DNA from 3 places in the Mesorhizobium sp. CNPSo 4670 genome. Region 3 is predicted to be linked to each of the others. Evidence: riboswitches for the same ligand, from Rfam matches in the RefSeq annotation. Region 3 holds a riboswitch; each other region holds the start of a gene.

Region 1 (6,651 bases), on a different contig from region 3:
TCTCGTCGCCGGGCCGAAACACCAGCAGCCGCTCGGCTGGAAAAACATCGCCTGAAATCGAAACGTCGCCTTCGAGCGTGTAGATGGCGCGCTCCTCGGCATCCGCCGGGATTTTAACGCTGGCGCCTGGCGCCAGCCTAAGGTCGGCATAAAGCGTCTCGGAATTAGCCCTCACCGGGGACAGCAGTCCCTGGAAGTCGCCGATGACGACCCGCCCGCTGACGCCTTCGGCATCGATCTCGGGGAGCCGCAAAGCAGCGGTGTTCTCGAAAACCGGAGCCACTTCCTCCTTGCCGTCCGGCAGTGCCAGCCATGTCTGCAGGCCGGAGACCGACATCGGCGCACCACGCAATTCCTCCGGCGTGCGCTCGGAATGGACGATGCCGCGGCCGGCCGTCATCAAATTCACGTCGCCGGGCTGGATGACCATTTCGGTGCCGAGTGAATCGCGATGCCTGATCTTGCCGTCGAACAGATAGGTTACCGTCGACAGCCCGATATGCGGATGAGGACGGACATCGAGCGCCTGGCCCGCGCGCAGGATCGCCGGGCCCATGCGGTCGAAGAAGATGAAAGGCCCGACGAGCCGTCTTTTGGCGGTCGGCAGAGCGCGGCGTACCTGGAAACCGCCAATGTCCTTGGCGTTCGGGATGACCATCAGTTCGATCTGGTCGCTGGCAAAGGCGTCGCCGACTTCAGGGTCTTTCCCGGGGAAGAAGCTCATGGACTCTCCTTGTCAGCGGCCGTCGCCGGTTGTTGGATCAGGCAAAACGGATCGCCGATTTTGCCCGTGCCTTGGCGGCCACCTCTTCGCGATTGCGAGGATGCTGATGGGTTTCGAGGGAATCGAGAAGCTCACGCGCCGATGCCGCGATGGCTTCGACCGCATGATCGAAGGCGTGCTGGTTCTGCTTCGAAGGTCGCGTCGTTCCGCTCAATTTGCGCACAAACTGAAGTGCGGCGTCGCGCACCTCGTCATTGGTTGCCGGCGGATCAAAATTGAACAGGGTCTTGATGTTTCTGCACATCGTTTGCGAACCTCCTCTTGTCCTGAAGCCGTTTCAATCGGGACGGCTGCTATCCTCGACCATGATCATGTCCAAAAGCCGGTGAGGCAAGACCATCGTTCGGGAGCATGACTCAGTCGGCGTCGAGCGGCTCGGTTCCAACCGGCTTGCCGTCGCGCGACAGCCTGATCTTCTCGACCTTGTCCTCGGCGGCCTTCAGCAGCCGGTCGCAATGCGCCTTTAGCGCCTCGCCGCGCTCATAGATCCTGATCGACTGGTCGAGCGGCACGTCGCCACGTTCCAAATCATCGACGATCTTTTCCAATGCGTCGAGTGCCTGCTCAAAGCTCATCGCCTTGACGTCTTCGTTGGTCTCTCCAGCCATCATTCACCCTTTCATCAGTCGCCCGACATGGGCGGCGACCGAAAATGCCAGTCCCTGCAGATCGTAGCCACCCTCGAGCAGGCTGACGAGCCGGTTGCCGCTGTGGCGCGTGGCGCGCTGCATAAGCTGGCCGGTCGCCCAGTCGAAATCATCCTCGGTCAGGTTGATCTCTGCCAGCGGATCGCGATGGTGCGCGTCGAAACCGGCCGAAATGATAATCAGGTCGGGCGCGAAATTGTCGAGCGCCGGCAGGACACGCGACAGCAGGGCATCTCGGAAAACCTCGCTGCCGGTCTGCGGCGCCAGCGGCGCGTTGACGATGTTGCCGGCGCCGGTTTCGCTCTTCGCCCCGGTGCCGGGATAAAGCGGCATCTGGTGCGTCGAGCAATAAAGCACCGACGGATCGTCCCAGAAAATATCCTGCGTGCCGTTGCCGTGATGCACGTCCCAATCGACGACGGCAACGCGCTCGACGCCATGTTTCTTCTGCGCGTAGCGCGCCGCAATCGCCGCCGTGTTGAAGAGGCAGAAGCCCATGGCCGTGGTTTTTTCGGCGTGGTGGCCAGGCGGCCGGGCTGCGACGAAGACGTTGTCAGCGCGGCCGGCAAAGACATCGTCGACGGCGGCGTTGGCGGCGCCGATCGCGGTGATCGCCGCTTGCCAGCTCTTCGGACTGACTGTCGTGTCGGCGTCGATGCGGGCGATGCCCTCGTCGGGAATGGCGGCGCGGACGCGGGCGACGAAATCGGCGGGGTGCGCGTAGAGAATGGTGGCCTCGTCGCCTTCGGGCGCCTTGATGCGATCGAGCCCGACAAACGCCTCATCGTCGAGCACCCGCTCGATGGCGCGCAAGCGGTCCGGCCGCTCGGGGTGACCGGGCGGCGTGATGTGCTCAAGGAAGATCGGATGGGTGTAGAGACGAGTGGCCATCCTCCCTATCTAGTGCCCCGACGTCGCGATGGCCATGCGTCGTGGCCTGATGGCTGGGGAAAATCACACATGCGTCCATTGGTGTCGCTGCAGGCATTGGCGTCGTCAGCGCTTCGGCGTAAGGTCACTGCCACTGCCTGGTGCCCGCCGCAAGCGGGAGAATCGGGAACACGGTTGAACTCCGTGGCGTGCCCAACGCTGTAAGGGGGACCGCGCCGGTAAATGCCACTGTCGATGACGGGAAGGCACCGGACGCGGGTTGATCCCGAGCCAGAAGACCGGCCTGGCAGGCATCGTCATCCGCATGGTCAGGCGGACGGCATCTACAGCAATCGCAAGGGGACACGCGATGCCGGAACACATGACCGCCTCTGTTGGCGACGGATTTGACCAGAGTGCGCGCGACGCTGTCTATCGCGCCATGTTTACAAGGCGCGACGTGCGCAGCCATTTCCTGCCAACCGCGCTCGACGATGAGGTGCTGGCGCGGCTGCTGCTTGCCGCTCACCACGCCCCCTCGGTCGGCTTCATGCAGCCTTGGAATTTCATCGTCATTCGCGATGCGGAGCGACGGGAAAAGGTGCGTGACCTGTTCCTGGCGGCGCGAGAGCAGGAACTGCCGGCCATCGCGGAAGAACGACAGGCGCTTTACCGCAAGCTCAAACTGGAAGGCATCTGCGAAAGCGCGCTCAACATCTGCATTACCTGCGACCGGCAGCGCTCGAAGGGTTCGCCGCTGGGGCGCTGGCACAATCCGGAGATGGACCTCTACAGCACGGTTTGCGCGGTGCAGAATTTCTGGCTGGCGGCGCGCGCCGAGGGCGTGGGTGTCGGCTGGGTCAGCATCATCGAGGCGCAAGCGCTGAAACAGCTTCTGTCAATTCCCGAGCATGTGACGCCGGTCGCCTATCTCTGCGTCGGCCATGTTTCCGAGTTCGCGCCAAAGCCGGACCTCGAGGCGCATGGCTGGGGCCGCCGCTTGCCACTGCCGGAACTGATCATGAGCGAGACCTTTTGCGGGCAAGGTGAAGTGCTGCTCAAATCGACCGTGACGCGCCTCAGCGGGGTCGATGCCGCACCGGCAACCACTGCCGATCAGCGTGTCGCGCCGGCCATGCCCCAGCGAGAACCGCCGAAAGAGGCCAGCGCCTTGTCCTTGAGTTCCCTGAACTTCGAAGACGCCTCGGCCAGCCGGGCGTCCCAGGCGGGATCGGGCACCTGGCCCTCGATGGTCCTGAAATAGACCTGCATCAGGCAGGCGATGGCGAAGGGTTCGATGAACGCCGCCTTGAAGGCCCAGGCGAAGACGATGGCGAGCACGAAGGCCCAGCCGGCAAGCTGCCCGGGCATGAGGAAAAGAATGGCGCCGGCCGGGGCCAGCATCAGCAGGAAGATAACGAACGAGACGCCCCACATGATGACCGCCAGCCAGACGGCGTTCTTGACCATGATCTTGCCGTTCTGGGCATAGAGCACGACGCCTTGCCGCGCCGTCTCGAACGGCGAGGCTGAATTGATACGGATGTTGTAGCCGAGGATGATCTCGTCGACATAGGTCAGCGACAGGCGGATCACCGTGTTGATGAAGCTGACCAGGCCACTCAGGCCCGGGATCGGCAGGAAGGCGGCGATGCCGCCGAGCAACCCGGTAATGGCGCGGATGGCGCCCTTGACCAGCTGGTCGACGACGAAAAGGATGTTGGCCTCGGCAAAACGCTGGGTCACGATGTCCTTGGCATAGGCGATCTGGTCCTGGCCGTCGGGAATGTCGCGGCCGTCGATCAGATGGACCATGACGGCTATATGGCCGGCCTTGACGACATAGAGGATGTATTCGCGGATCCAGTAGACAGCGATCGAGACGACGCCGAAGCCGACCATCCCGCCCCACAGGGCAAAGGACAGCGGCCCGTCCGGGTCGGTGGAGATATGGCCAACGCCGTAGCCAACGGAGGCGCCCGTGCCGGTCGCCACGATATACGCCAGCGTGATGCCGAAATAGACGATCATGCGAAAGACAATGAACGGCCAGGTCCGCATCATGATGGACACCGACCTCCCGATATCAAAATCCCACATGCCCCGAATCTCCGCTCAGAGATGGGGCGAGAGGATGCGCTCAAACCGGCTCTTGTCAATCGTGGGCAGTGGCCCCAGGCCGCCAATGGGGATTTCAGACCGGCTGCGAACCCTGCTTCTTGAGCAAGCCTTCGAGCAACTGCCTGAAGGCCACCACCACGGTCTTCGACGTCGCTTCGGGGTCGTTCGAATTGGCGATCCGCTGCGCCGCCTGGCTGCTGGCGCCGTTGATCAGCCGTGCGGCGGTCTCGGGGTCGACGCTGGGAACGACCACGCCCTCCTCCTGCAGCCTGGTCAGATGATCGGTCATTGAACCGACACATGCATTGGCATTCGGCCATTGTGCCGGGTCCCCCAGCACGGCCGGACCATCCCGGAACATGATGCGCTGGATTTCCGGCTCCAAAGCCATCTCGATATAGGTCGTGCACTCGTCGACGAAATGCTGCCAGCGGGTCGGCGCTCTCGACGCCACTTCGTTCACGCGCGCCGCCATCTCGCCGTCGATTTCGGCGATGACCGCCTGCAGCAAGCCCTTCTTGTCGCCGAAGTGATGATAGAGTGCGCCGCGCGTCAGACCGGCCGATGCGGTGAAATCATCCATCGAGGCCTGGGCATAGCCGATCGTGCCGAAGGCGTGGCGGGCGGCCGCGATCAGCTTGGCGCGAGTCTCGGCGATCATCTCCTTGCGAGGTTTGTGCATGGCTTCTGGACCTACTAACATACGCTTCGTATGCCAATTGACATACGCGACGTATGATCTATCTAACAATCATACGCATCGTATGTAATTGTCGAATCTGCCTTTGTCGAGGAACCGGACCATGCAAAATCCCTATTCGGAAATTTTTCGCGCCCCCGGCGCCAAGGGCTTTGCAGCCGCTGGCTTCATGGCGCGGCTGCCGATCGCGATGGCGCCAATCGGCATCGTGGCAATGCTGTCGCAGACGCGTGGCGAATACTGGCTGGCCGGCGCCGTCTCCGCGACATTTGCGCTGGCCAACGCTTTCATGGCGCCGCAAATATCAAGGCTGGTCGATCGCCTTGGCCAGACGCAGTTCGTGGTGCCGACCACGATCATCTCCGTACTGGCTTTCGCGGTCCTGATAGCGGCGGCCAATCAGGATTGGCCGGTATGGACGCTGTTCGTGTCCGCACTGCTGGCCGCGGCCATGCCCAGCATCCCGGCAATGGTGCGCGCGCGCTGGACCGAGATTTTCCGCGGGCGGAACGAGATGAACACCGCGTTCGCCTTTGAGTCGGCGGCGGACGAGCTGGTCTACATTGCCGGCGCATCGCTGTCGGTCGGGCTGAGTGCCGCCCTGTTCCCGGAAGCGGGAATGCTGGCGAGCACGCTGTTTCTCGCCTTCGGCTCGACGGCGTTCATCCTGCAGCGTTCGACCGAGCCGCAAGTGCGGCCGGTGGAGCATGGGTCGCGCGGCTCGGCAATCCGCCTGCGGCCGGTACAGATCATCACCTTTGCCCTGATCTTCATCGGCGCGACCTTTGCGACGACGGAAGTGAGCACGGTGGCGATCACCAAGGAACTTGGCCAGCCAAGCGCCGCAAGCCTCGTCATCGGTGTCTACGCGCTGGGATCGTTCGTGCTCGGCATCATCGTCGGCGCGCTCAACCTGAAAGCACCATTGCAACGCCAGCTTGCCATCGCGATCGCCATCATCGCGCTCAGCACCTTGCTGCCGCTCGCCGCCGACACGGTGCCGCTGCTGGCGTTGACCGTCTTCGTCAGCGGCGTGGCGATCTCGCCGACCTTCATCACGGCGTTCGGCCTGATCGAACGGCATGTGCCGGAGGCGATGCTGACCGAGGGCATCACCTGGGTGACTACAGGGATCGGCATCGGCATGGCGCTGGGCTCGTTCGCGGCCGGCTCGGTGGTGGATGCGTTCGGCGCCCAGAACGGGTTCTGGGTGTCGGTTGCGGCCGGCACGATCGCACTGGTCACCGTATTGCTTGGTCAGCGCAGCCTGGCCACGCCCGAATGCGACCTGGAAGGATGCGAAGCAGGCGTCGTTCCTGCTGAATGATCCCGAAGCGCCCGGTTTCGAACGGACCGGGCTCTATCCCCGGTGGTTGCCCGTCAGAGAATCTCGGTCTTGGCGATATGGATGCCAAAGCCCTCGAGACCGACATAGTGGCGTTCGCGCGAAGCGATCAGATTGATCGAGGAAATGCCGAGATCCTTGAGGATCTGCGCGCCGAGGCCAATTTCGCGCCATTCGTTCTCGC
Region 2 (6,651 bases), on a different contig from region 3:
GCGGGCTCGGCGACGCGGGCCGCCGATCCCTGTCTATCAAGATTTTGGTTGCCCGCCACGGCATCTTCGAGAACATTGCATAAGGTCGATAGTGGTCTGATGCAGGGGGATTGCCGCGATGGTCACCCGAGGTTTTTCTTCAGGACGGCGCCCGCCGATCGACGGCGATGCGCGCATCCCGCCCGGGCAATATCTCGAGCAGGGATTTCCGGTCTTGTCAGCCGGCCCGACACCGCGGGTGCGCACCGAGGACTGGTCGTTCACGCTGAAGCACGGGCCGCGGCCGATCAAGAAATGGAACTGGGCCGAGTTCAACGCGCTGCCCTTGACCAAGATGACGCGCGACATCCATTGCGTGACCGCATGGACAAAATTCGACACGCCATGGCAAGGCGTGCTTGTTGACGACATCCTCGCCGATGCCGGCATCGAGCCGCCGACCGCCTTCACGCTGGCGCATTCCTTCGACGGCTATTCCACCAACGTGCCGACGAAGGACCTCACCGCCGGCAAGGCGATGGTGGCTCTGCTTTACGAAGGCAAGCCGATCACGCCTGACCATGGCGGCCCGGCGCGGCTGCTGGTGCCGCATCTCTATTTCTGGAAATCGGCCAAATGGCTGAACGGCCTGCAGTTCACCGAGCGCGATGAGCCGGGTTTCTGGGAATTGCGCGGCTATCACATCTATGGCGACCCTTGGCGCGAGCAGCGCTACACGAACGATCCATGAGCGACGCAGCGGCAGTACAATCGCCCTGGCAGACAGTCAGGATCGTCCGTGTCGAAAAGCGCACGCCGCGTGTCACCAGCTTCTTTTTCCAGCTATCGCGGCCTTTCACCTATCTTGCCGGTCAGCATGTAGACGTCAGGCTGACGGCGCCCGACGGCTATCAGGCTCGCCGCTCCTATTCCATTGCCTCCGCGCCCGGAGACGGCGGGGTGATCGAACTGGCGATCGAAAAACTCGACGATGGCGAGGTCTCGCCCTTTTTCCACGACGTCGCAGCAATTGGCGACGAGGTCGAACTTCGCGGGCCGCTCGGCGGGCATTTCATCTGGCCCGATGACGATGGCGGACCGGTCTTGCTGGTCGGGGGTGGTTCGGGCGTCGTGCCTTTGATGTCGATGGTCCGTCATCGCGCCAAGCGCAATTCGAGCGTGCCCGTCGCCCTGGTCTTTTCAGCGCGGGTCTGGGACGAAGTGATCTTTCGTGACGAACTGGTTGCCCTCGACGATCGCAAGGACGGCTTCGACCTGGTGCTGACCCTGACGCGCGAAGCCGCACGCCGTCCAGCCGATTATTCGCGGCGGGTGGACGTTGCCATGATGGTGCAATCCATGGCGCACCTGCCCGGACCGCCTGATATCGCCTTCGTCTGCGGCTCCAACGCCTTCGTTTCGGCCGCCGCCCAAGCACTGATCGATGCAGGCGTCGCAGCGGAGATCATCCGCACCGAGCGCTACGGGGTTTGAACGACACGGCCTTTCGAGGCGTTTCTCGTAGTCGTCGTTCTGAGGCCTGGCATCGCCCGCCGGTCACGCCTCGATTTCGAGCGCCGAAAGCGGCTTCGAGCAGCAGGCGAGGATAAAGCCGTCGTCGATTTCGTGATCGAGGATGCCACCATTGTGGCTCATCTCGGCATCGCCCGCGATCTTCTTCACCTTGCAGGTTCCGCAAAGGCCGAACTCGCAGGCGGCGGGAATCCGCACGCCCGAGGCGCGGGCCGTCTGCAGCACGGTCTGGCCGGCGACGCATTCGGCCTCGACATCCGAAAGCGAAAACCGGATCGGCGTCGCGGCTTCGACGACAACCGCGGCGCCGTCTTCCGCCGGCAAGGTGAACGGTGCCGGGATCTCCTCCACAACAGGCGCGGCAAAGCTCTCCTGGTGGTATTTCGTCATGTCGAAGCCGGCGGCGTCCAGCATGCCGCGCACGGCGCGCATGAAGGGATCGGGGCCGCAGCAGAAGATTTCGCGCTCGCGGAAATCGGGCGCCAGCAAGGGCAGCCGGATCGCGTCGATGCGGCCCATATGGCCGAACCAGCCCTCGCGGCTGGACCGCTCCTCGATCATGAAACCGAGCGACAGGCCCGGCATGCGGCTGCCGAGCAGTTCGAGCTCCTTGCGGAAAATGATCTCTTCCGGGCGCCGTGCGCAGTTGACGAAGCCGACATCGGTCCATGGCGCGCAGTCGTTCAGCCAGCGCAGCATCGACATCATCGGCGTCACTCCAGAGCCGGCTGAAATGAACAGGTACTTGGCCGCCGGGTGGCTGTGCAGCGAAAAGTCGCCGGTCGGCCCATAGGCCTTGACGTGCGAACCGGGCGTCAGATGGTCGAACATCCAGCGTGTGCCGATGCTGCCCGCTTGCGCCTTGATCGTCACTGCGATCGAGAACGGCCGCGATGGCGAAGACGACAGCGTATAGGTGCGCATCAGCGGTCCCTCGGCGGTCGGCAGTTCCAGCGTCACGAACTGGCCCGGCTTGTAGCGGAACCAGGTCTGGTTGTCGGAGCGGAAGGTGAAGGTCTTCACATCAGGCGCTTCGTCGCTGACGCCGATCACTTCCAGCACCTGGAGCCTGTCGTTCCAGGGCGTCATCTGGTCGAGATGGCGATAGAGGCCGAGATCCGTCATCGCATTCATCCTCTTGTCCTCACTCTTGCCCTGTGCTTGTCGAGGTCTCAAAACCGGTGCGCACTTTTGCGCGACATGCACTAGGCAACGCTGCGCAGCGCCGGCCGGCCGCCTTCGGCAAGGCGCGGACCTATGAACGACGCGTACCACTCGACGAACTGGATGACGCCGCCCTCATGCAGCTCCGAATAGGGGCCGGGCTCGTAGGCGGGCGACAGGATGCCGAAGGCGTTTTCCTCGACGATGCGGCGGTCCTGATCGTTGGTCTCGGTCCAGACATGGGTGAGTTCTTCGAGATCGTAATCGACGCCCTCGACCGCATCCTTGTGAACCAGCCATTTGGTCGTCACCGCGGTCTCCGTGGCGCTGATCGGCAACACCCGGAAGGTGACGGCGTGGTCGCCCAGAATGTGGTTCCAGGTCGTCGGATAGTGATAGAGCAGCAAGGAACCGATGCGGTCGGTTGAGACGTTGTCGGACAGGTTCTTCTTGACTGCACGCTTTCCCGTCATCGTGTAGCTGACGGCGTCGCGCAGCAGCGGCGCGCGGGTGGCGCGGTACTGTCCGGCCGGGTCGATGCGGAATTTGCTCGGCAGACCGGCTGCTTCGCATTTCGCCCAGTGCGCAAGCATTTCCGGGTCGCTGTCGGCGCCTTGCACGCCGGTCACCGTGGGTGCCTCCGGAAACGTCTTGCAGAGCTCCGGATGATTGCCGGCGCAATGATAGCACTCGCGGTTGTTTTCCCAGACCAGCTTCCAGTTGCCCTTCTCGACAATGGTCGACTCGAACGCCACCTTGGCCTCGCGCAGCTGGTGCGGCAAAAGGTAGGGCTCGATCATCGCGCGCATCGGTGCGAAATCCGCCGGCTCCTTGGCCAGGCAGATGAAAATGTAGCCACCGACGCTTTCGCAGGCGACTGGCTTCAAGCCGAACTGGCTCTTGTCGAAACCGTCGGCCATCTGCCTGGCAAACAACAGCCTTCCGTCCAGCTCATAGGTCCATTGGTGATAGGGGCAGACCAGCTTTGCCGCCGTGCCCTTGTCGGAATTGCAGACGCGGCTGCCGCGATGGCGGCAGGAATTGTGGAAGGCGTTGATATTGCCCTTTTGGTCGCGGACAAGCACGACTGGATAGTCGCCAATCTGCGCCGTGATGTAGCTGCCCGGCTTCGGCAACTCGCAATCATGACCGATGAACAGCCAGTCGCGATACCAGATCAGCTCCATGTCGAGCTTGAAATAATCTGGATCGGTGTAGAAGGGCTGTTCCAGCGAAAAGCCTTGCCGGCGCCCACTCAAGAGCCTCAGCATGTCGTTGCGAGCATCCATGTCCTGTCCTCGTTTCTAAGGACTGAACTGGTGGTGACGGAGGAAGGATTGGACGCAGGCCGGCGATCCGCCGGACATGCACTATCCACCTCTTGACCGCCCACCGCGATCAGTCGAGTCTAGACATCTCGGGCTGGTTTCCGGGCTCTGGAGTTGTCCTTGCGGACCATCGCGACACCTTCCCAGGCGATTGCCCAGTGGTCTCCCGTTGCGACTTGAACTCCACCACCGTTGCGGGGGCAGCGCCGGATTCTGACCGGCTTCCCAATTCTCCGCCTCGCCGTCACGAAGCGGCACCTGAGATGGCATGATCTAATCACGATCGCGGGCGCGCCATCGGCATGAAAACGACATCGTATCCATGCGGCGCGACACGTTTGAGAAACGTTCCGGTCGGCGATCGCGGAGCGGAAGCCCTATCTCTTGGGCAACCATAGCCGGCTGCAATATCGCCGAATCTGCCCGCTTGTCGGGAAGCAAAGAAGGCTATCGGTATCGAAAAGTGACTATTAGCAGCCTCTAAAATCGAACCGAACGGTTCGTTTCTGTTGACGGTGCGTGCAGGACGTGTGAACGCTGGGCCTCCGACACAGTTGGTGATCGGGGTGCCTGTTTTGTACAACTATTTGATATAACTAGAAAAACATTGAGTGTGGAAACCCCTGGCACAATTTCAAGTGGTGGATTCTTGGTCCACGCGGAACAACTTCGTGATTGGAAATGACTGGATGGCTCTCCCACATCGGGGCTGTCCGAACGACGCGATTTCTTCCCAAGACACGCCGCTAGACGGACGGCAAAAATAAGAAATACTGGAGTACCAAAAAATGAAAAAGATCATCCTCACTGCCGCCGCCCTTCTGGCCATTTCCGGCAGCGCCTTCGCGAACAGCGACCACTATGGTTCGAATGCCCCGGCAGCCACCGCTGCTGTCGACAGCTCGTACACCGCTTCGACCAAGAAGTCGGAGCCGGCTGCTCAGACGCCTGCCCAGGGTAGCAACCGTAACCTCTTCGGCAACAACTAACAGCCGATTCCCAGGGGCGGCGGGCTCTGCCGCCGTCCTGGCGAAAACCAGAATTCAGGAGACTTGAAATGAAGAAGATCATGCTTGCTGCTGCCGCCGTCCTGGCGATCTCCGGCAGCGCTTTCGCCGCCAGCGACAACTACGGTTCGAACGGCGCAAACCAGCCTGCGGTCGGTTCGGTTGACAACTCGCAGACGGGCTCGATCCGCAACAGCGGTGGGTTCGTCGGCAAGCTGCTCAATTTGTCGGGTGACGTAGAGAAGTCCGCCCCTCAGAGCGCCGACCGCGACCTCTTCGGCAATCGCTAACAGCCGAAGTTGATTTCCAAAAAAGAGCGGCGGGCCTGGCCCGCCGCTCTTTTCGTGTCGAGACTTGGTTCTGTCTCAAGCCGCCTTTACTTCCGGCTGACGGAGCGAGAAGGAGTGCCCGTCCGCGTCGAAGACGTGAAGGTCGTTCGCATCCGCGCTCAGCCGCAGCGTCGCACCGCGTTTGACCTCGACATTGCCAGGCAGCTTGGTCACCAGGGGCAGGTCGGCGCGGCCGATGTCGACATAGACAAGCTGGACCTCGCCGAGTTGCTCGACATAGTCGACCGTCCCCTCGAACAGATACTCCGTGCCGCTGGCGATGATCAGATCTTCCGGCCGCACGCCGAAACTCACCGCAGCACCCTTTGCCGAAGCCGGCGTCGCGATCGGCACGCTTGCCTTGCGCCCGCCGACATGGCTGACGACGGTCGGGTTTCCGGTCTTGTCGATGGTAGCCGGCAGAATGTTCATGGCCGGCGAGCCGATGAACTGGGCGACGAACAGGTTGCCGGGCTTCTTGTAGAGGTCCATCGGCGTGCCGACCTGCTCGATATGACCTTCCTTGAGCACCACGATGCGATCTGCCAGCGTCATCGCCTCGACCTGGTCGTGGGTGACGTAGATCATGGTCGTGTTGGGCATCGATTCCTTGAGCTTGGCGATCTCGATGCGGGTGGCGACCCGCAGTGCCGCGTCAAGGTTCGACAGCGGCTCGTCGAACAGGAACACTTTCGGATTGCGCACGATGGCGCGGCCGATGGCGACGCGCTGGCGCTGGCCACCTGACATCGCCTTGGGCAGGCGGTCGAGATATTTGGTCAACTGCAGGATTTCCGCCGCCTGCTTCACGCGGCGGTCGATCTCGGCCTTGTTCTCCTTGCCGATCTTCATCGAGAACGCCATGTTGTCGTAGACGGTCATGTGCGGGTAGAGCGCGTAGGACTGGAACACCATGGCGATGCCCCGCTTCGATGGCGGCACGTCGTTGACGACCTCGCCGGCGATCTTGAGTTCGCCGGAGGTGATTTCCTCCAGCCCGGCGATCGACCTCAGCAATGTCGACTTGCCGCAGCCCGACGGGCCGACAAAGACGATGAACTCGCCCGATTTGATATCGAGGTCGATGCCGTGGAGAATGTTCAGATTGCCGTAGGACTTCTTCACTTGTCTTAGCGTGACATCGGCCATTGGTTTCCTCCCAGTGATTTGAAATTCAAGTGATCTGAAATTCAGTCGATGCGCCCGAACCAGGCGCCGTAGCCGTCGAGCTGTATGGAGCCACTGCTCGCCTGCCCCGAAAATCCGTGTCCCGGCAAAGGGTGCAGCGATCGGTTGCCAAGGTCAATCTTG
Region 3 (6,651 bases):
AGGGGACGACGCCGCGGCCCGGCTCATAGTAGCCAGCCTTCGGTACCGCGACAGGCGCCGAAATTGTTGCTTCAGACCCGGCCAGCCGCGCCAGCTTCTGCACCAGCGCGCTCATATTGGCCGGGCCGCCCTCGCGAAAATAGTCGAGCAGGCCGTCCAGTTCTTCGCGCGGCAGTGTCGAGGCCTCGATCAGGCGCAGATCCTCGTCGCGGCATTCGCCGGGCAGCAGCGCCAGTTTTATGCCGCGCGCGCGGGCGGTCGAGGCAAGCTGGTCGCAGCCGTAACGCCACCAATCGTAGCCGCCGAGGATGCGCACTAGGATGACCTTGGCGTGGCGGGCGACGCTGTCGACCCAGAGGTCGACGGACATGGGATGGCGCAGGTCACGCAGGGCCGCCAGCCGCATCGAGGGTGGGCGGCTGGCATCGGCCTTCCACGCCGCCGCCAGTCCGGCAAGATCGCTGTCGGTGAAGGACAGGGCCACGATATCCGCCGGCGTCTGCCGCAGATCGACCGGCTCGGCGAGATCGTCGAGCGAGGCGGAGGTCGTGGTGAGGATGTGCATCGCGGCCCGTGGTTTGCGTCAGCCGGCGAGTATACGCTCGATCGCCGGGCGGTTCAGCCCCTTGAGGCCGATGACGACGAGACGCGAGCGGCGGTCATCGCCGGCCGTCCAGGCGCGGTCATAGTAGTGATTGACGCGCGGTCCCACGGCTTGCAGCAAGAGCCGCATCGGCTTGCCGCCGACCTCGACGAAGCCTTTCACGCGCAGCACGTTTTCTTCCTCGGCGGCGGTAGCAACGCGCTTTGCCAGCTCATCCGGATTGGCGATCGAGGCAATGTCGATGACGAAGGAATCGAAGTCGTCGTGCTCGTGGTCAAGTTCGTCGTCGTGATGGGTCTTGCGGTTCTCGATGTCGTCTTCGACGGCAAGACCAAGGCCGAGCAGCACCGAGGGATCGACCTTGCCCTGTGACGTCGGCACGATCTTCACAGCGCGAGCGATGTGCTCGTTGATGATGGCGTTGGCGCGGGCGGAGTCGGCGGCGTCCATCAGGTCGCTCTTCGACAGGATGATCAGGTCGGCGCAAGCGATCTGATCCTCGAACACTTCCTCGACCGGATCGTCGTGATCGAGCGTCTGGTCCTGCGCACGCTGTGCCTGAAGGGCGTCCATGTCGTTGGCGACGCGGCCCTCGGCGAGTGCGGGACCGTCGACCACGGCGATGACACCATCGACGGTCACCCGGCTCTTCACCGTTGGCCACTGAAAAGCCTGGACCAGTGGCTTGGGCAGAGCGAGACCTGAGGTCTCGATCAGGATATGGTCGACCTTCGGCGTCAGCGACAGGATCTGGTCGAGCGCCGGCACGAAATCGTCGGCAACGGTGCAGCAGATGCAGCCATTGGCCAGTTCGACGATGTTTTCCTCAGGGCACGTGTCGATGCCGCAGCCCTTCAGGATCTCGCCGTCGATGCCAATGTCGCCGAATTCGTTGACGATGATGGCGATCCGCTTGCCACCGGCGTTTTCCAGGAGATGGCGGATCAGCGTCGTCTTACCGGCGCCGAGGAAGCCGGTGACGACGGTGCAGGGGACGCGGGAGACGGAAGCAGTCATGATCAGTCCTTCAGCAGGTCGAGGGGAGGGATGCGGGCCACGAGGCCGCGCTTGAGGCTGTCGGGACGGCCGCGCCATGGGATCAGGCCGTCGGTCGAGGTGGCGAAGAGTTTTGCGCCAGTGACGAGGTCGGCACCGCTGGTTGCAGTCAAGTCGCCGAAGACGTAGCTCCAGCAGCCATCGCGCAGGATGGCGGCACTGAGCCGGCGCTTGCAATTGCCGAGGCATTCGACGCTGCGGACGCGGATGTCTTCGCCAGAGGCGGCGCGGCGCGTGTCGTCCGCCAGAAGTTCGCCGGCGCGGGGATGGGCATCGGAACCGGTTTCATCACGACAGGAGGCACAGACGATGACGGTCACGCCGGCAAGGGCATCGGTCGCGCCGGACGAATTGTCCGCTGTGCCAGCGGAATAACTGCTGTCGTGGTCCAAAAATCGGGCTCCTTGCCCGGAAACCCGCCGGGCGATCGGATTCTATAGTCGCAGACGGCAGGTCTCCTGGCTCGCGGGTCATCGCCTTGGGTAGCCGCCTTCCCGGGATCATCCCAGTGGCTTTCGGCCTCGGCTCTTCGCTTACAGTTGCGGGGACAGCCGCGGATTTGAAATCGGAATTTCGCACCGCATTCCCTCTTGGCTCCTCTCGTTGAAGAGAAGAGACCGTCTGGAGCTGATTTAGGCTTTTGCGGGTAGCGGTGTCAACGCGGGCTTACGACACGGTCAAGTCGGCCAGCGCCGGACCCAAATCACCGGCTGATGTCACTTCTATACGCTCAAGGCCGAGCCAGCCCTGCATCTGCTTCAGTTCCTCGAAGAGTTCTGCTGCGGTTTCAGGCGGCGCGCCGGGCTCGGCATAGGCCGCATGAACGCGCAAGACACCGGCCGGCCGGTCGGCCTTGAGGTCGACTCGCGCCACGATCCTGTCGCCGAACAGGAACGGCAGGACGTAGTAGCCGTATTGGCGCTTTTCGGCCGGGGTGTAGATCTCGATGCGGTAGTGGAAATCGAACAGCCGCTCGGTGCGCGACCGTTCGAAGACGACCGGATCGAACGGCGCCAGCAGGGCGCGGGCCTCGATTTTCCGCGGCAGACGGGCGTCGCTGTGAAGGTAAGCCGGCTTGTCCCAGCCTTCGACACGCACCGGCAACAGCTCGCCGAGTTCGACCAGTTCCTCCAGTCGGCCCTTCATGTCGGCTGGGGATAGGCGGAAATAGTCGCGCAGGTCGCCTGATGTCGCGATGCCGTGGGCGCGGGCCGAGATACGCAGCAACTCGCGGTGCGCGTCCTCGGCGGCCGGCACCGGCAGGTCGAGGATCGCCTGCGGCAGCACGCGGTCCGGCAGATCGTAGAACCGCTCGAAACCGCGGCGATGCGCCGTGGTGATGCGCCCGGCCCAGAACAGCCATTCGAAGGCATGCTTGGCATGGCTCCAGCCCCACCAGCCGCCCGAACCTTTCTGGCCTTCGAGCGCGGAAGCGGCGATCGGACCGCGATCGGCGACTTCCCTATAGATTTCCTCGATGTAGCCAGCGTGTTCGCGGCCCCATTTTGCCAGGCCGAGATACATTTCATCGCCGCGCTCGGCCCGCTGCATGCGCCAGCGCATCAGCGGATATGTCTCGACCGGCAGGAAGGAGGCTTCGTGCGCCCAGTATTCGAACACCGTGCGCTTGCGCGTTACGGCCGCATTGTCGAGCAAGGCGAGCGGGTAGGGGCCAAGGCGCGAATAGAGCGGCATATAGTGGGCGCGCACCACCGCACTGACGGAATCGATCTGCAGCAGGCCGGTCCGGGCCAGCACGCGGGCGAAATGGCGGCGGTCGGGCGTACCAGCGGGGCGGGGATCGAGAAACCCCTGGGCGGCGAGCGCGATGCGCCGGGCCATGGCAAGCGAGATCTTTTCCTTCATTCGGATGGGACTCTGATGGTGTCAGCTGACGTTTTGGCTGGTGATTCCGGCCCATGCTAGCAGGGTTTTGGCGGCAACCATGTCAGGAGACAAAAGTGGAGTAAAAAACGAAGGAAATCAAACAGGAGCGGATCGGACCTGTTTCCTCGGATATGCCGTCCAGCACCGCGTTTTGAACAAGGTTTGACTTGCTTCGCTGGAAGTGCTGCGCTAACCCTCGCCGCGTTGCAGCATAGGCCCTTAAAACGGTTCAGCGGTTAAACTGTCACGCTTCCGCATTAGGGTCCGGTGCTGTAATCAACGTGGATTGGCGCCAACGGAAAGCCGAGCATGAACGCACTTCTAGGTTCATACCTGCCCATCGTCCTGTTCATCGGCGTGGCACTGGTCGTCGGGCTGGCGCTGCTGGCCGCCCCCTTCCTGGTCGCCTACCGCAATCCCGATCCCGAAAAGCTTTCCGCCTACGAGTGCGGTTTCAACTCGTTCGACGACGCCCGCATGAAATTCGACATCCGTTTCTACCTGGTGTCGATCCTGTTCATCATCTTCGATCTGGAAGTGGCTTTCCTGTTTCCGTGGGCGGTGTCCTTTTCGAAGATCGGCATGCTCGGCTTCTGGTCGATGATGGTCTTTTTGGCGGTGCTGACCATCGGCTTTGCCTATGAATGGAAAAAAGGAGCGCTGGAATGGGATTGAACGACAGTTCCGGCACGCTCGTCGCGCCGAAGCCCAAGGGCCTGATCGATCCCAACACCGGCAAGCCGGTGGGGTCCGACGATCCGTTCTTCCTCGAGATCAACAACGAATTGGCCGACAAGGGCTTTCTCGTCACCTCGACTGAGGCGCTGATCACCTGGGCGCGCAGCGGTTCGCTGATGTTCATGACGTTCGGCCTCGCCTGCTGCGCGGTCGAGATGATCCACACTTCGATGCCGCGCTACGATTCGGAACGGTTCGGCGTTGCGCCGCGCGCGTCTCCGCGCCAGTCCGACATCATGATTGTCGCCGGCACGCTGACCAACAAGATGGCGCCGGCGCTGCGCAAGGTCTACGACCAGATGCCGGAGCCGCGCTACGTCATCTCGATGGGCTCCTGCGCCAATGGCGGCGGCTACTATCACTATTCCTATTCGGTGGTGCGCGGCTGCGACCGCGTCGTGCCGGTCGATATCTATGTGCCCGGCTGCCCGCCGAGCGCCGAAGCGCTGCTTTACGGCATTCTTCTCTTGCAGAAGAAGATCCGACGCACCGGCACGATCGAACGGTAGTCGTCATGGGCAAAGAGCAAATTATCTATGGCAACCCTGAGCCTTGGCTGGGGTTAACGTTCAAAACCTTGGATCAGCGATTCGACGTATATGAATCGGATAAGCGGTTTTATTCTTCCGAGTTCTCAACTGATACAAAATTTGGAGATGCTGGTCTCGGTATCGACATCTTATTGAATGACTGGGAGGCCAAGCCCACAGGCGACCCCCGAGCAGTTTTTTATTACGGTGACGTGAGACTGCGGTCGCTCGGTGATCGAACTAAGAATCTAGTTGCAGAAATGTCGGCCAGGCTTTCGTACAGGGGCTCGTCCGCCAATGGAGCGGCAAGCGAAAAATTGTTTGTGGAATGCGTTGCGCTGAATGGCGACCCGGCAAATCTGGAGGCCCGGCCGCTTGTCGGAAAGTTATTTTTTGGCGAACCGGGTGGTGACGATGAATGTCAAATTTTTTTGACCATTGATGCGGTTAAAGAGAGCGGCTGGTTTGGTGAGAAAGACGCGGACGACTCGTGCAAGGTCTTAGGTTGGTTGGCGAGGTTGTCATGACCGCATCCCTGAGCGAACTGTCGACCTATCTCGGCGAGAAGCTGATCGGCCGCGTGAATGACGCGGCGATCGCTTACGGCGAACTCACCGTCCATGTCGAGCCGCGCAATCTGGTCGAGGTGATGACCTTCCTGCGCGACGACGCGCGCTGCCTGTTCATCTCGATCATCGACGTCTGCGGCGCCGATTATCCGTCGCGGGCCAAGCGCTTCGACGTCGTCTATCACCTGCTGTCGCCGAAGCAGAACGTGCGCATCCGCGTCAAGGTCCAGGCCGACGAGGAAACAATGGTGCCGTCGATCACCGGCGTCTATCCCGGCGCTGACTGGTTCGAGCGCGAGACCTACGATCTTTATGGGGTGCTGTTCTCGGGCCATCCCGACTTGCGGCGCCTGTTGACCGATTACGGTTTCGAAGGCCATCCACTGCGCAAGGATTTCCCGCTCACCGGCTTCGTCGAGGTGCGCTACGACGACGAGGCCAAGCGCGTCATCTACGAGCCGGTCGAGCTCAAGCAGGAATTCCGCAATTTCGATTTTCTCTCGCCATGGGAAGGGACGGATTACGTCCTGCCGGGCGATGAAAAAGCCAAGACGAATTGAGGCGCCAGAATGGCCGAAACCTCCGTCCGCAACTTCAACATCAATTTCGGCCCGCAACACCCTGCGGCGCATGGTGTTTTGAGGTTGGTTCTCGAACTCGATGGCGAAGTCGTCGATCGCGTCGATCCGCATATCGGGCTGCTGCATCGCGGCACCGAAAAGCTGATGGAGGCCAAGACCTATCTGCAGGCGATCCCCTATCTCGATCGGCTCGACTATTGCGCTCCGATGAACCAGGAGCACGCCTTCGCGCTGGCCGCCGAGCGCCTGCTCGGCATCGACGTGCCGAAGCGCGGCCAACTGATCCGCGTGCTCTACTGCGAAATCGGCCGCATCATGTCGCACATCCTCAATGTGACGACGCAGGCGATGGACGTCGGCGCGCTGACGCCGCCGCTGTGGGGCTTCGTCGAGCGCGAAAAGCTGATGGTGTTTTATGAACGCGCCTCCGGCTCGCGCATGCATGCGGCCTATTTCCGCCCCGGTGGCGTCCACCAGGACCTGCCGCAGAAGCTGGTCGAGGATATCGGCAAGTGGATTGATCCATTTCTAAAGTCGATCGACGACCTCGATCAGTTGCTCACCGGCAACCGCATCTTCAAGCAGCGCAATGTCGACATCGGCACGGTTTCGCTGGCCGATGCCTGGGCCTGGGGCTTTTCGGGCGTGATGGTACGAGGTTCGGGCGCGCCCTGGGACCTGCGCAA

What was found. Region 3 has a riboswitch for cobalamin ahead of AC0ZT5_RS10320 (DUF1636 family protein). Riboswitches for the same ligand answer to the same signal wherever they lie in the genome.
Region 1: another riboswitch for cobalamin. It lies ahead of bluB (5,6-dimethylbenzimidazole synthase); the one in region 3 lies ahead of AC0ZT5_RS10320 (DUF1636 family protein).
Region 2: another riboswitch for cobalamin. It lies ahead of AC0ZT5_RS13610 (aromatic ring-hydroxylating oxygenase subunit alpha); the one in region 3 lies ahead of AC0ZT5_RS10320 (DUF1636 family protein).

The regions. Positions count from the first base shown of each region.
Region 1 covers NZ_JBWJFQ010000001.1:460,045-466,695, reverse strand. Annotated here, with positions in the region: gene AC0ZT5_RS02095 (pirin family protein) at 1-724, opposite strand, end outside; gene AC0ZT5_RS02090 (DUF2277 domain-containing protein) at 762-1,028, opposite strand; gene AC0ZT5_RS02085 (exodeoxyribonuclease VII small subunit) at 1,141-1,392, opposite strand; gene AC0ZT5_RS02080 (histone deacetylase family protein) at 1,396-2,322, opposite strand; cobalamin riboswitch at 2,444-2,623, shown strand; partial or broken gene bluB (5,6-dimethylbenzimidazole synthase) at 2,627-3,301, shown strand; gene AC0ZT5_RS02070 (hypothetical protein) at 3,418-4,401, opposite strand; gene AC0ZT5_RS02065 (TetR/AcrR family transcriptional regulator) at 4,496-5,104, opposite strand; gene AC0ZT5_RS02060 (MFS transporter) at 5,226-6,449, shown strand; gene ribB (3,4-dihydroxy-2-butanone-4-phosphate synthase) at 6,503-6,651, opposite strand, start outside.
Region 2 covers NZ_JBWJFQ010000006.1:235,331-241,981, reverse strand. Annotated here, with positions in the region: gene AC0ZT5_RS13625 (sulfite oxidase-like oxidoreductase) at 119-730, shown strand; gene AC0ZT5_RS13620 (ferredoxin reductase) at 727-1,473, shown strand; gene AC0ZT5_RS13615 (FAD-binding oxidoreductase) at 1,537-2,637, opposite strand; gene AC0ZT5_RS13610 (aromatic ring-hydroxylating oxygenase subunit alpha) at 2,718-3,965, opposite strand; cobalamin riboswitch at 4,080-4,281, opposite strand; gene AC0ZT5_RS13605 (DUF680 domain-containing protein) at 4,793-4,993, shown strand; gene AC0ZT5_RS13600 (DUF680 domain-containing protein) at 5,062-5,301, shown strand; gene AC0ZT5_RS13595 (ABC transporter ATP-binding protein) at 5,377-6,489, opposite strand; gene bglA (beta-galactosidase BglA) at 6,531-6,651, opposite strand, start outside.
Region 3 covers NZ_JBWJFQ010000004.1:344,306-350,956, forward strand. Annotated here, with positions in the region: gene AC0ZT5_RS10310 (cobaltochelatase subunit CobN) at 1-565, opposite strand, end outside; gene cobW (cobalamin biosynthesis protein CobW) at 584-1,621, opposite strand; gene AC0ZT5_RS10320 (DUF1636 family protein) at 1,624-2,052, opposite strand; cobalamin riboswitch at 2,092-2,297, opposite strand; gene AC0ZT5_RS10325 (winged helix-turn-helix domain-containing protein) at 2,327-3,526, opposite strand; gene AC0ZT5_RS10330 (NADH-quinone oxidoreductase subunit A) at 3,857-4,222, shown strand; gene AC0ZT5_RS10335 (NuoB/complex I 20 kDa subunit family protein) at 4,213-4,794, shown strand; gene AC0ZT5_RS10340 (hypothetical protein) at 4,800-5,342, shown strand; gene AC0ZT5_RS10345 (NADH-quinone oxidoreductase subunit C) at 5,339-5,944, shown strand; gene AC0ZT5_RS10350 (NADH-quinone oxidoreductase subunit D) at 5,954-6,651, shown strand, end outside.